Regions from separate parts of the Photobacterium sp. WH77 genome, predicted to be linked through region 2. Evidence: riboswitches for the same ligand, from Rfam matches in the RefSeq annotation. Region 2 holds a riboswitch; the other holds the start of a gene.
What was found. A riboswitch is a leader RNA that binds a small molecule or an ion and turns the genes downstream of it on or off. The one in region 2 is predicted to bind thiamine pyrophosphate.
Positions count from the first base shown of each region.

Region 1 (5,520 bases), on a different contig from region 2:
GCCGCGCATGCCCAAACTCTGGCACAGCGGGTTGTATTGCTGCGCGAGATGCAACATCGGCTGGCTCAGGGTTTTGATGACATAAGGCAGTGCCATCAGGGCATTGACGGCCACTACCACCCAGAAGGCCGAGGCAAAGACGTCGGTGAATTCGCGCAGCAGCAGAAACAGACCTGTGCTGATCACCAGCCCGGGTGTGACCAGAATAATGGTACCGATCAGCTCCAGCCCGTCGGCAGAGAGGCGGTAGCGCTGCAGCCGCCAGTAACGGCTGGCACAGAGTATGGCGATACCGCTGATCAGTGCCAGCAGGCAGGCCAGCAGCGCGATTTGCAATGAATGGCTAATCGCCTGCCACAGGGCGGGGGTGCTCAGCAGCTGTGGCAGCTGGTCATTGAGCCCGGCGCTCAGTACTGCCAGCATAGGCGGCAGTACCAGCAGCAGTACTAAGCCAATCCAGCATCCGTCCCATATCCTTGCTGTGCGACTGTCGAGATAATTCGGATGCCCCTGGCGAACCCGGCCGCTGAGCGTGGACAGCGGTCTGGCAAAGCGCTGGCCGAGCAGCACCAGCGAGCAACACAGCAGCATCTGCCATAACGCCAGCATGGCACCAGCGGCTAAATCAAAGTCGTATCTCAGCGCCTGATAGATCGCCAGCTCTATCGTGGTGGCTTTCGGGCCGCCGCCCAGCGACATAATCACCGCAAAGCTGGTAAAGCACAGCATGAACACCAGCCCGGCGATCTGAGGCAGTTGCTGACGCAGCCGCGGCCAGGCAACCAGCCGGAACAGTGGCCAGCCTTTCATGCCCAGGTGGGCCGCAAGCTGATGCTGTTCGGCCGGAATACTTTCCAGGCTTTGCAACAGCAACCGGCTCGCCAGCGGCAGGTTGAGAAAGACATGAGCGAGCAGAATGCCGTTCAGACCGTAGATGCTGAACGGCAGGGTCATGTCCAGCCTTGCCAGTGCTTGTGCCAGCAAACCGCTGTTGCCATAGATAGCCAGCAAACCAAACACCGCCACCAGTACCGGCAGCACCACCGTCATGGCAAACAACCTGAGTAATACAGTCCGGCCCGGAAAACGCCGCCGGGACAGGGCGTAAGCAACAGGGATTGCCGGAATCACACTGAGCAGAGTTGATAACAGGGCCTGTTTAAAGCTGAAGACCGTGACATGACGCAGGTAAGGATCCTGCCACAAGCTGAGCGGTTGCAGTTCGGTGGCCTGACTCAGCAGCGCGCTGAGCGCCCCGCCGACCACAAGCAGTATCAGCCCGGCGCTTAACAGGCCGGGCAGGCTGGAACGGGAGAGTAACAAGAGCTGTCCTATTGCACTACAGTTGCATTACTGGGTCAGGGCCGTCTGCCACTCGCGAATCCAGCTTTTACGCTCTTTCGCAACTTCATCGGCGGAAAATTCCAACGACTTGGCAGGCAAGGTCAGGCTGCTGAACCCTTCAGGCAGCTCCTGGCCGGTGACCGGATACATCCAGTTGCCCGTTGGAATGTGTGACTGGAAGCCCGGCGTCAGGATGAAGTTAAGAAACTGCTCGGCCAGCTCACTGTTGCGGCTGTTTTTGAGCTTAGCGGCAACTTCCACCTGCATATAGTGGCCTTCGCTGAAGTTGGCGGCTTTGTACTTGTCTTCTTGTTCGGCAATCAGGTGGTAGGCCGGTGATGTGGTGTAAGAGAGCACCAGATCGGCTTCGCCGTTGAGGAACATGCTGTAAGCCTCTGACCAGCCTTTGGTCACAGTCACGGTTTTTTTCGCCAGTTGCTGCCAGGCAGTGGCGGCTTGGTCACCATAGACAGATTTCACCCACAGCATCAGACCCTGTCCCGGCGTTGAGGTGCGGGGATCCTGGTAAATCATCGTCAGATCGTCGCGCTCAACCAGCGCTTTCAGGCTGTCTGGCGGGTTATTCAGTTTCTTGCTGTCATAAATGAAAGCGAAGTAACCGTAATCGAAAGGGACAAAGGTGTCATCTTGCCAGCCGCCCGGAATAGTGACCGCCGCGGTATCCACCTGGTGAGTGGTCAGCAGCCCGGTTTTTTTGGCTTCCGTCATCAGGTTGTTATCCAGCCCTAACAGCAGGTCGGCTTTGCTGCTTTTGCCTTCCAGACGGACACGGTTGAGGATGGATACACCATCGTCCAGGGCGACAAACTGCAGATCGCAGCCGCACTCTTTCTCAAACGCGGTTTCGATGGCCGGACCCGGTCCCCAATCCGCGGTAAAAGAGCTGTAGGTGTAAACCGTCAAGGTCGGTTGAGCGGCGGCGGCAGACGTGGCGGCAGCCAGCAGGGGTAAGGTTAACAGTAGGTGTTTCACAAAGCGCTCCTGAGTTCCTGTAAGACAGGGAATTCCGATTTCTTCAAGGCGCGGGGTTGAGTGAGAGGGAAGGTTTCCGGAAAGGCACGAACCGGGGATAAAGGTGTGCTTTCTTGTCTCTCAGTTTTTCTCAATTCCTCCGCCAGCATGATCTGGTTCAGGTTCAATGGGTCCCGTACGCTGTACGATCTCAGCCCTAAGGCTCCCCATGAGAACGGCTCTCATTGTAAACGCGGCCGACACAGGTTGCCAGCCACAATTGCGGCTGGCTGTGATTCCTGAGCTGCAAGTTAAATTGTCAGGCGAGGCTATTTGATCTCATTGAGCCGCCAGTCGTAATCGTAACTGGGCGATACCAGCGTCACCGGCCGGTTGAGGTAAGTGTTCAGATGCTTTTGCAGTTCAGCCAGAGTACCGAAATCACTCTGATACCAGTCATAAATTGACGACAGACGGACACTCTGGCCGCGCACATCAACCCCTTTTTCGCTGTTGATAAAGCGCTTGGCAGCTTCATCCAGCTGCTCGTTCAGCTTATCGGCCTGCATGACCTCAGGGAGCAGATCCGGGCAGCCCAAGCTGGCACAGTTCACCACATAGTGAATACGCTCGTCCTGCCAGATAGGGCGCAGGATCCTGTGTTCAATATCATTGAGCGACAGTTTTTGTCCGCGGATAGTGATCAGTTTTTCATCCCAGGGGCCGAAGTTGAATATGCCGCCGAGTTTGGTGATCGAGCTGACCGGATAGTTGTCCAGAATCACTCTGACGGTCAGAGCGTTATACAAATTTACCCAGTAGGCAAATTGTTCATTGCGGTTGTAGCGGCGCGGATCCAGCGCGGTGAGTTCACTCAGATAGCGTGCCAGAGCCGCTTTATCCTGCTGGCTGACAGCGGCATAACGAAAGCGGGTCTGTTTGGGGGCGACCAGCAGATAGTCGTTGAGCAGGCCCTGCCAGAGAGTGTGGTCAATTTTTGCGGTATTGCTGGGGTTGCTGGCTTGCCACAAAGGCCAGAGATCGGCTTTGGGGGCGGCCAGTGCCGCTGAAGACAGGCTGAGCAATGTCATCAGGAGCAAGACGGTCAGGGTTTGGCGTAGCGGATACATGTGAACACCTCTGTAAAAAGATTGATATTCAACAGACCGAAGCAAGGGGGTGTTTCTTTCCGGTGCAGGCGCTTAACAAAACACCCTGCCGGAGCAGGGTGTCTGAGCCAGTCAGCAATGACAGTATAGATCAGGCCAGAAAGGCCGGGATCTTACTTTCATATTCAGCGATTTTATCTTCGTGCTGCAGGGTCAGGCCGATGTTGTCCAGACCGTTCAGCAGGCAGTGGCGGCGGAACTCGTCAATCTCGAAGCTGTAGGACTTGCCGTTGGCGCTGACCGTCATGCTTACCAGATCTACTGTCACTTCGGCGCTCTGGTTGGCGTCGACAAACAGGAAGATCTCATCAACTTCGGCATCTGTCAGGCGCACAGGTACCATCTGATTGTTGATCGCGTTGCCATAGAAAATATCGGCAAAGCTCGGCGCAATGATGATGTTGATACCGTAGTCAGCCAGCGCCCAGGGCGCGTGCTCGCGTGATGAACCACAGCCGAAGTTTTCACGGGCCAGCAGGATACTGGCACCCTGATAGCGCGGGTGGTTCAGAACGAACTCAGGATTAGGCTGTTCGCCGGCGTCATCAAGAAAGCGCCAGTCGTGAAACAGGTGCTTACCGAAACCGGTACGGTTTACTTTCTGCAAAAACTGCTTTGGAATGATGGCGTCAGTGTCGACGTTCGCGGCATCCAGCGGCACCACCAGTCCTGTATGTTGTTTGATTCCTGCCATGGTTGTTCCCTCTTAAATTAGGCGGTGGCGACGGTGGCTTTGTCCAGCTCGCGGATGTCGACGAAGTGGCCGGCACAGGCAGCGGCGGCGGCCATCGCCGGGCTGACCAGATGGGTGCGGCCATCGCGGCCCTGACGGCCTTCAAAGTTACGGTTACTGGTCGAAGCGCAGCGCTCACCCGGACCTAAGCGGTCGTTGTTCATCGCCAGACACATAGAGCAGCCAGGCAGTCGCCATTCAAAACCGGCTTCGATGAAGATCTTGTCCAGTCCTTCCTGCTCGGCCTGCGCTTTGACCTGCTCAGAACCGGGAACCACCAGCGCCTGAACATTAGGAGCCACTTTGCGGCCTTTGGCGACAGCGGCGGCCGCTCGCATATCTTCAATACGTGAGTTGGTGCAAGAACCGATGAAGACTTTATCAATCGGGAAATCCGCCAGTTTTTTACCCGCTTCCAGACCCATGTAAGCCAGTGCTTTGGCGGCAGAAGAGCGCTCAACGGCATCGCTGAAGCTGTCTGGTGCCGGAATCGGCTCATCAATGGCAATTACCTGACCCGGGTTGGTGCCCCAGGTGACCTGTGGTTTGATGTCTTTGGCATCCAGGGTCACCACATGGTCGAACTGTGCATCGGGATCGGATTTCATTGTCTGCCAGTATGCAACGGCAGCTTCAAAGTCGGCGCCGGTCGGGGCAAAGTTACGGCCCTGGATGTAATCAAAGGTGGTCTGATCCGGTGCGATCAGGCCCGCTTTGGCACCCAGCTCAATCGCCATGTTACAGACCGTCATCCGGCCTTCCATGCTCAGATCCGTGATAGCTTCGCCACAGAATTCCACTACATAGCCGGTACCGCCGGCGGCTGTGGTTTTGCCGATGATCGCCAGAATGATGTCTTTGGCTGTGATGCCAGGGGCCACTTTGCCTCTGACTTCAATTTTCATGGTTTTGGCGCGGGCTTGTTTCAGGGTCTGGGTGGCCAGAACGTGCTCAACCTCAGACGTACCGATACCGAAGGCCAGCGCGCCGAACGCCCCATGGGTGGCGGTGTGGGAATCGCCACACACGATAGTCATGCCCGGCAGGGTAATACCCAGCTCAGGCCCCATGACATGGACTATGCCCTGATATTTATGGTTCAGATCATACAGGGTGACGCCAAAATCTTTACAGTTCTTAGCCAGGGTTTCCATCTGGATACGGGCCATCTCACCCGATGCATTGATGTCTTTGGTCTGCGTCGAGACGTTGTGGTCCATAGTGGCGAAGGTCTTGCCGGTCTGGCGAACCTGACGGCCTTTTTCACGCAAACCGTCAAAGGCCTGCGGCGAAGTGACTTCG
Region 1 covers NZ_JAKLTE010000001.1:46,093-51,612, forward strand. The annotation lists gene thiP (thiamine/thiamine pyrophosphate ABC transporter permease ThiP) at 1-1,323, opposite strand, end outside; gene thiB (thiamine ABC transporter substrate binding subunit) at 1,351-2,337, opposite strand; TPP riboswitch at 2,454-2,556, opposite strand; gene L6J37_RS00235 (DUF547 domain-containing protein) at 2,646-3,425, opposite strand; gene leuD (3-isopropylmalate dehydratase small subunit) at 3,577-4,179, opposite strand; gene leuC (3-isopropylmalate dehydratase large subunit) at 4,197-5,520, opposite strand, start outside.
Region 1: linked by a shared signal. The riboswitch ahead of thiB (thiamine ABC transporter substrate binding subunit) and the one ahead of thiD (bifunctional hydroxymethylpyrimidine kinase/phosphomethylpyrimidine kinase) in region 2 are both predicted to bind thiamine pyrophosphate.

Region 2 (5,520 bases):
TGTTATTGAGAATGGTGTACTTCAAGCTAATTCGACTTTCCCGGGTCTGACTATTGAGTACTCTACAGATCAAGGCACGAGCTGGCAGTCGTACGACCATCTCAACCCACCCGCTGTCGCGGCAGGTGTCCAGCTGAGAACCGTTTCAGGTCAGCGAACCAGCCGGGTAACAACGGTTAACTAAGGCCATACAACCGACACACAGAGCTCCTTCGGGAGCTCTGTTTCATTTTAATGCTGACGATCTGGCTCTAATCTTATTCTGACCATACCGCCAGTTCATTACCGCTTGGTTCAGTGAAGTGAAAACGCCTGCCGCCCGGAAAAGAAAAAACAGGTTTCACAATCACCCCACCCGCAGCGATCACAGCCTGTTCGGTGGCTTCTAAATTATCGCTGTAAATAACAATCAGCGCGGCACCTTTCTCAACCTGAGAAGACAATGGCGCGGCATAAAATCCCCCATCCAGCCCCTGTTCTGAAAATGCGGCGTATTCATCACCATAATCCATGAATGACCAGCCAAAAACGCGCTCAAAAAATGCCTTTGTATTGGGTATATGACTGGCTGGAAATTCAACATAGTTGATTTGATGGTGCTTTTTCACTGGCTTTGCTCCTTTATAGCTGATTTCAATATACATAATCTACAACGAAATCTTAGCTGAGTTTGCATCGGTCAACTCGCTTGTCATCAAATTGGTGTAATTCTTTTGCTTTCTGAGAAACAACAAGGTTAGAATGACCAGCGCGAAAAAGTGCTTAAATGTATAGCTTCAGCACATCGCATCAGATTTAGAGATACGTTAGTCGGGGAGCCGTAAGGCTGAGACCACACTGTGGGACCCGTTGAACCTGATCCAGTTAATACTGGCGTAGGGAACTAGCAGAATTGCCTGTCACCTTCTCATCCTGACCAGGATGCTCGCGAAGTGAAATCCGGCGACTGTTCGTCACCCCTGCGTAATCAAGCGAAGATTTTGATAGCAAGGGATGCCGATGAACACGTCCACAATAACCAAACTTTCTCAGTCAGATAATCCTGCACGTACTCCAATTACACTGACCATTGCCGGTTCAGACAGCGGTGGCGGAGCGGGCATTCAGGCAGACATTAAAGCGATTTCAGCAACAGGTGGCTATGCCTGTTCCGTCATTACTGCGCTGACGGCGCAAAATACACTGGGTGTATCCGGCATCTTTCCTGTCAGTCCAGCGTTCGTTGAACAGCAATTGGATGCCGTTTTCAGTGATCTCGACATCCGGGCCGTCAAAATAGGTATGCTGAGCGATGCTGGCATCATTCGGGCAGTCGCAAACAAACTTCGCCAGTACCAGCCTGAATTTATCGTTCTGGATCCTGTCATGGTGGCCACCAGCGGGGATCTTTTACTGGAAGAAGACGCTATCAGCACACTGAAAAATGAACTGATACCTTTAGCCACTCTGATAACCCCCAACCTCCCAGAAGCCGTCACACTCACCCGATCGACAGGCCGGCATATCAACACATCAGCCCTGCAGCATACCGATAAAGAACTGCTTATCGAGCAGCTCAAAACCATCAGCAGCAATGCTGTATTGCTGAAAGGCGGACACTGGGAACAGGACTCATTCAGTACCGATTATTTGATCACAACCAGTGACACCGTCACTATCTCAGCCAAGCGCATCGCGACCCGAAACACCCATGGAACAGGGTGCACTTTATCCGCCGCTATCGCCTCCTACCTCGCACAAGGCTGCCCCCTCTCTGAAGCCGTCCATAAAGGTAAAGAGTACCTAACCCAAGCACTGTGCCATGCCGATCAGCTCAGCATTGGTCAGGGACATGGGCCAGTCCATCACTTCTACGCACTTCATCCGTCAAGGAATAAATGATGAATACAGCGAAGCCCTCACCTGACACTCAGCCTCATTGCCTGGGTGTCAGGGTAAAACAGCTGACATTGTCTTTTTCAGGTCAAACTGCCCCTTTATTCAGTCAGCTGGATTTAACACTTCAGGCCGGAGAATGGCATTGTATTCTTGGGCGGAGTGGCTGCGGTAAAACCACACTACTGCGGCTTCTCGCCGATCTGTTACCTCAAGATGTGGCATGGCAGGGCGAACTCTTCACATCGGATGCCCGGAGTATGAGTGATCGCGTCGCCTATATGGCGCAACAGGATCTGCTGCTGCCCTGGTTAAATGTACTCGATAATGTCTGCTTCAGTTTCAGGCTTAAACAAGGTAAAGCCAGTGAAGCCGTGCAGGAGCGTGCAATCCAGCTTCTCCAGCAGGTCGGGTTAGGTGAAAAGCTGCACGCCCGTCCATCACAACTGTCAGGGGGAATGCGACAACGCGTCGCGCTTGTACGCACCTTAATTCAGGACAAGCCACTGGTTCTAATGGATGAGCCGTTTTCCGCCCTGGACGCCGTGACAAGATATAAACTCCAGGATCTCGCCGCTGAGTTGCTGGCTCAGCGTACTGTGCTGCTTATTACCCATGACCCTCAGGAAGCACTAAGGCTGGGTCATCACCTCTTTTTAATGCAAGGCAAACCGGGCCGGTTAACGCGCTTGTCCGTTCCCGAAGGCACACCGCCGAGAGCAATCAATGCAGAGTTGGCTGTAAAACAACAGGCCATTATCGAGCAACTTTCCGGTCTGGGTGAGCGCTATGTCTAAAGAACTCGCAGAGAAACCTGCTGTAGCAATGATGAATATCCGCCCCTTTTTTCATCATTCCCTGAGCCGTCTGGCAATCAGCTCTGTGTTTCTGATCGGTTTCTGGCAAGGTATTGTCAGCCTGTTTCAGCTTCCCGGCTTTATTCTTCCTGAACCGCTCGCCGTATTTCGCAAATTAATTCAGCGCCATGATGTTCTGCTCAGCCATGCCAGTGTCACTATCAGCGAAATTATCCTGGGGTTAGCTTTCGGGCTTGGCATTGGTCTTGTCTGCGCGCTATTGATGCTTCTTTTTAATCCGGTTAAACGCTGGCTGTTACCTCTGCTGATCGCCAGTCAGGCCATTCCCGTTTTTGCTATCGCCCCTATTCTTATGCTCTGGCTGGGCTATGGCATTGCATCCAAAGTGGTGATGGCGGCCATTATTATTTTCTTTCCGGTTACAACTTGTTGTTACGACGGCTTGCGACACACACCTCAGGGCTACTTAGATCTCGCGAAAACAATGAATGCCACAACATGGCAAATGTTGTGGCATATCAGGCTGCCGGCGGCTCTGCCTGCCCTGGCATCGGGTATACGGGTTGCCGTGGTGGTTGCCCCCATTGGCGCTGTTGTCGGTGAATGGGTTGGCACCAGCGAAGGACTCGGCTACCTGATGCTGCAAGCCAACGCCCGCATGATGATTGATGAAATGTTTGCCGCCTTGCTGATTTTAGCCGGGCTCTCTGTGTCGCTGTATTTTGCGACAGATTACCTGCTTAAACGCGCTATCCCCTGGCTGCCAGAGAATGGCCAGTCACAATAAATTTCGCATTAGATAAGGAAAAAATTAATGACCAACTTACCTGCCCGAAGTGCAATTGCGCTCGCCATTGCCAGTTTTGCCAGCCAGGCTCAGGCAAAAGAAATGACCTTAATGCTGGACTGGTTTGTCAACCCGAATCACGGCCCTATCATTATTGCGCAAAAAAACGGTTTGTTTGAAGAGCAAGGTTTAAACATTAAGATTCAGGAACCCGCAGACCCTTCCATGCCGGCCAAACTGGTCGCAGCAGGAAAAGTGGATTTGGCGATATCTTACCAAACCAGCCTGACGATTGATGTGGCTGCAGGGCTGCCGCTAATCAGAGCGTCAACGTTAATCGCAACGCCGCTGAACACTTTGATGGTACTTGATAATAACAAGATCAATACCATGGCTGATTTGAAAGGGAAAACGATTGGTATCGCCATTGCCGGTAATGAAGAGGCAACCGTCGGCACTATGCTGAAAACAGCAGGCGTCAACTTCACTGACGTTAAAATCGTTAACGTCGGATGGGCACTTTCCTCATCGCTCGCCTCCGGTAAAGTTGACGCTATATGGGGCGGATTACGCAATTTTGAATCTAACCAGCTGGCACTGGAAGGATATAAAGCCAAATCTTTCTTCCCGGAAGAACATGGTGTACCTCCCTACGACGAACTGGTGGTGGTTGCCAATAAAAACCAGTACAACGCAGAAGATCTGAAAAAGTTTAATCTCGCCATAGAGAAAGCCACACAATATCTCATCAACCACCCTGATAAAGCCTGGAAAACTTTCATTTCCTATTCTCCTGACACACTGAATAACGAGTTAAACAAACTGGCCTGGCGCGATACGTTACCTCGCTTTGCTCTCCGCCCTGCTGCCGTGGATCAGGAGCGCTACAACCAGTTCTCCGCGTTTATGTATAAACACAAAATTATCGACAATGCACCGGCAGCAAAAGACTTTGTGCCCGCCTTTTGATTCAGCCTTTACCCGGACTTATTGACAGGGATGGAATAACAGATGAAATATCAAGATTTAATTCAAGCCTGCCAGGATGACTGGCAAGCATACACTCACCACCACTTCGTGGCACAACTGGCACAAGGGTCGTTAGATTCGGCGGCCTATTTACATTATTTGAAACAGGACTTCCTGTTCCTGAAACATTATGCCCGTGCTTATGCCCTTGCCATTTATAAAGCAACGACACTGGAAGAAATGCGCCGTCCTCTGCCCAGTTTACAGGCGCTTATCGGCAGTGAAATGCATCACCATGTGACCTATTGCCAGCAGTGGGGGTTAACTGAGTCTGACATGGAAGCCGAGGCTGAAGATGTAGGAACAGTGGCCTACACACGGTATGTATTAGACACAGGTATGGCCGGTGATCTTACTGATTTATTTACTGCGCTGGCCCCGTGCGCGATCGGCTATGCCATGATTGGCGAAAGGCTGATACAAGATCCAGACACCCGTATTCAGGACAACCCATATGCCAGCTGGATTCAGTTATATGGTGGCGATAGCTTCCAGCAAGATGTGCAAACCAGTATCCGGCACCTGAACAACCTGCTTGAGCCAGTACCACTGTCAAGTCCTCGAGGCCAACAACTCATCAACATTTTCCGAACGGCCACCCGGATGGAAATTGCTTTCTGGCAACAAGGTCTGGACGCCGTCTAACTCAGTTTGTGGAAGGGATTGGTATCGATCCCTTTTTCATGCACTCGTGTGAAGGATATTCGGTTTCACGACAATTTCTCTTTTAAATTCAGATTACAAGACGGCTGGATTCACAGATCTGGCCTATCTTGTATACATGCTTTGTTTCCGTGAACACACTATTTGCAGGGCAGCAGCATGGCAGCAGAAAGTAAGCAAGTCGCAGTCATCGGACTAGGCCGGTTTGGTATGGCGCTTTGCTATGAACTCAATCAGCAAGGTGCTGAAGTTCTGGCTATCGACATTAATGAAGATCTCGTGCGTAAAGCCGCTGATCATGTCACTCAAGCTATCGTCGCCGATTGCTCTAATGAAGATACAGTTTCT
Region 2 covers NZ_JAKLTE010000018.1:45,271-50,790, forward strand. The annotation lists gene L6J37_RS16425 (family 20 glycosylhydrolase) at 1-184, shown strand, start outside; gene L6J37_RS16430 (VOC family protein) at 258-608, opposite strand; TPP riboswitch at 802-899, shown strand; gene thiD (bifunctional hydroxymethylpyrimidine kinase/phosphomethylpyrimidine kinase) at 1,000-1,881, shown strand; gene L6J37_RS16440 (ABC transporter ATP-binding protein) at 1,881-2,672, shown strand; partial or broken gene L6J37_RS16445 (ABC transporter permease) at 2,734-3,480, shown strand; gene L6J37_RS16450 (ABC transporter substrate-binding protein) at 3,508-4,449, shown strand; gene tenA (thiaminase II) at 4,492-5,154, shown strand; gene L6J37_RS16460 (potassium channel family protein) at 5,332-5,520, shown strand, end outside.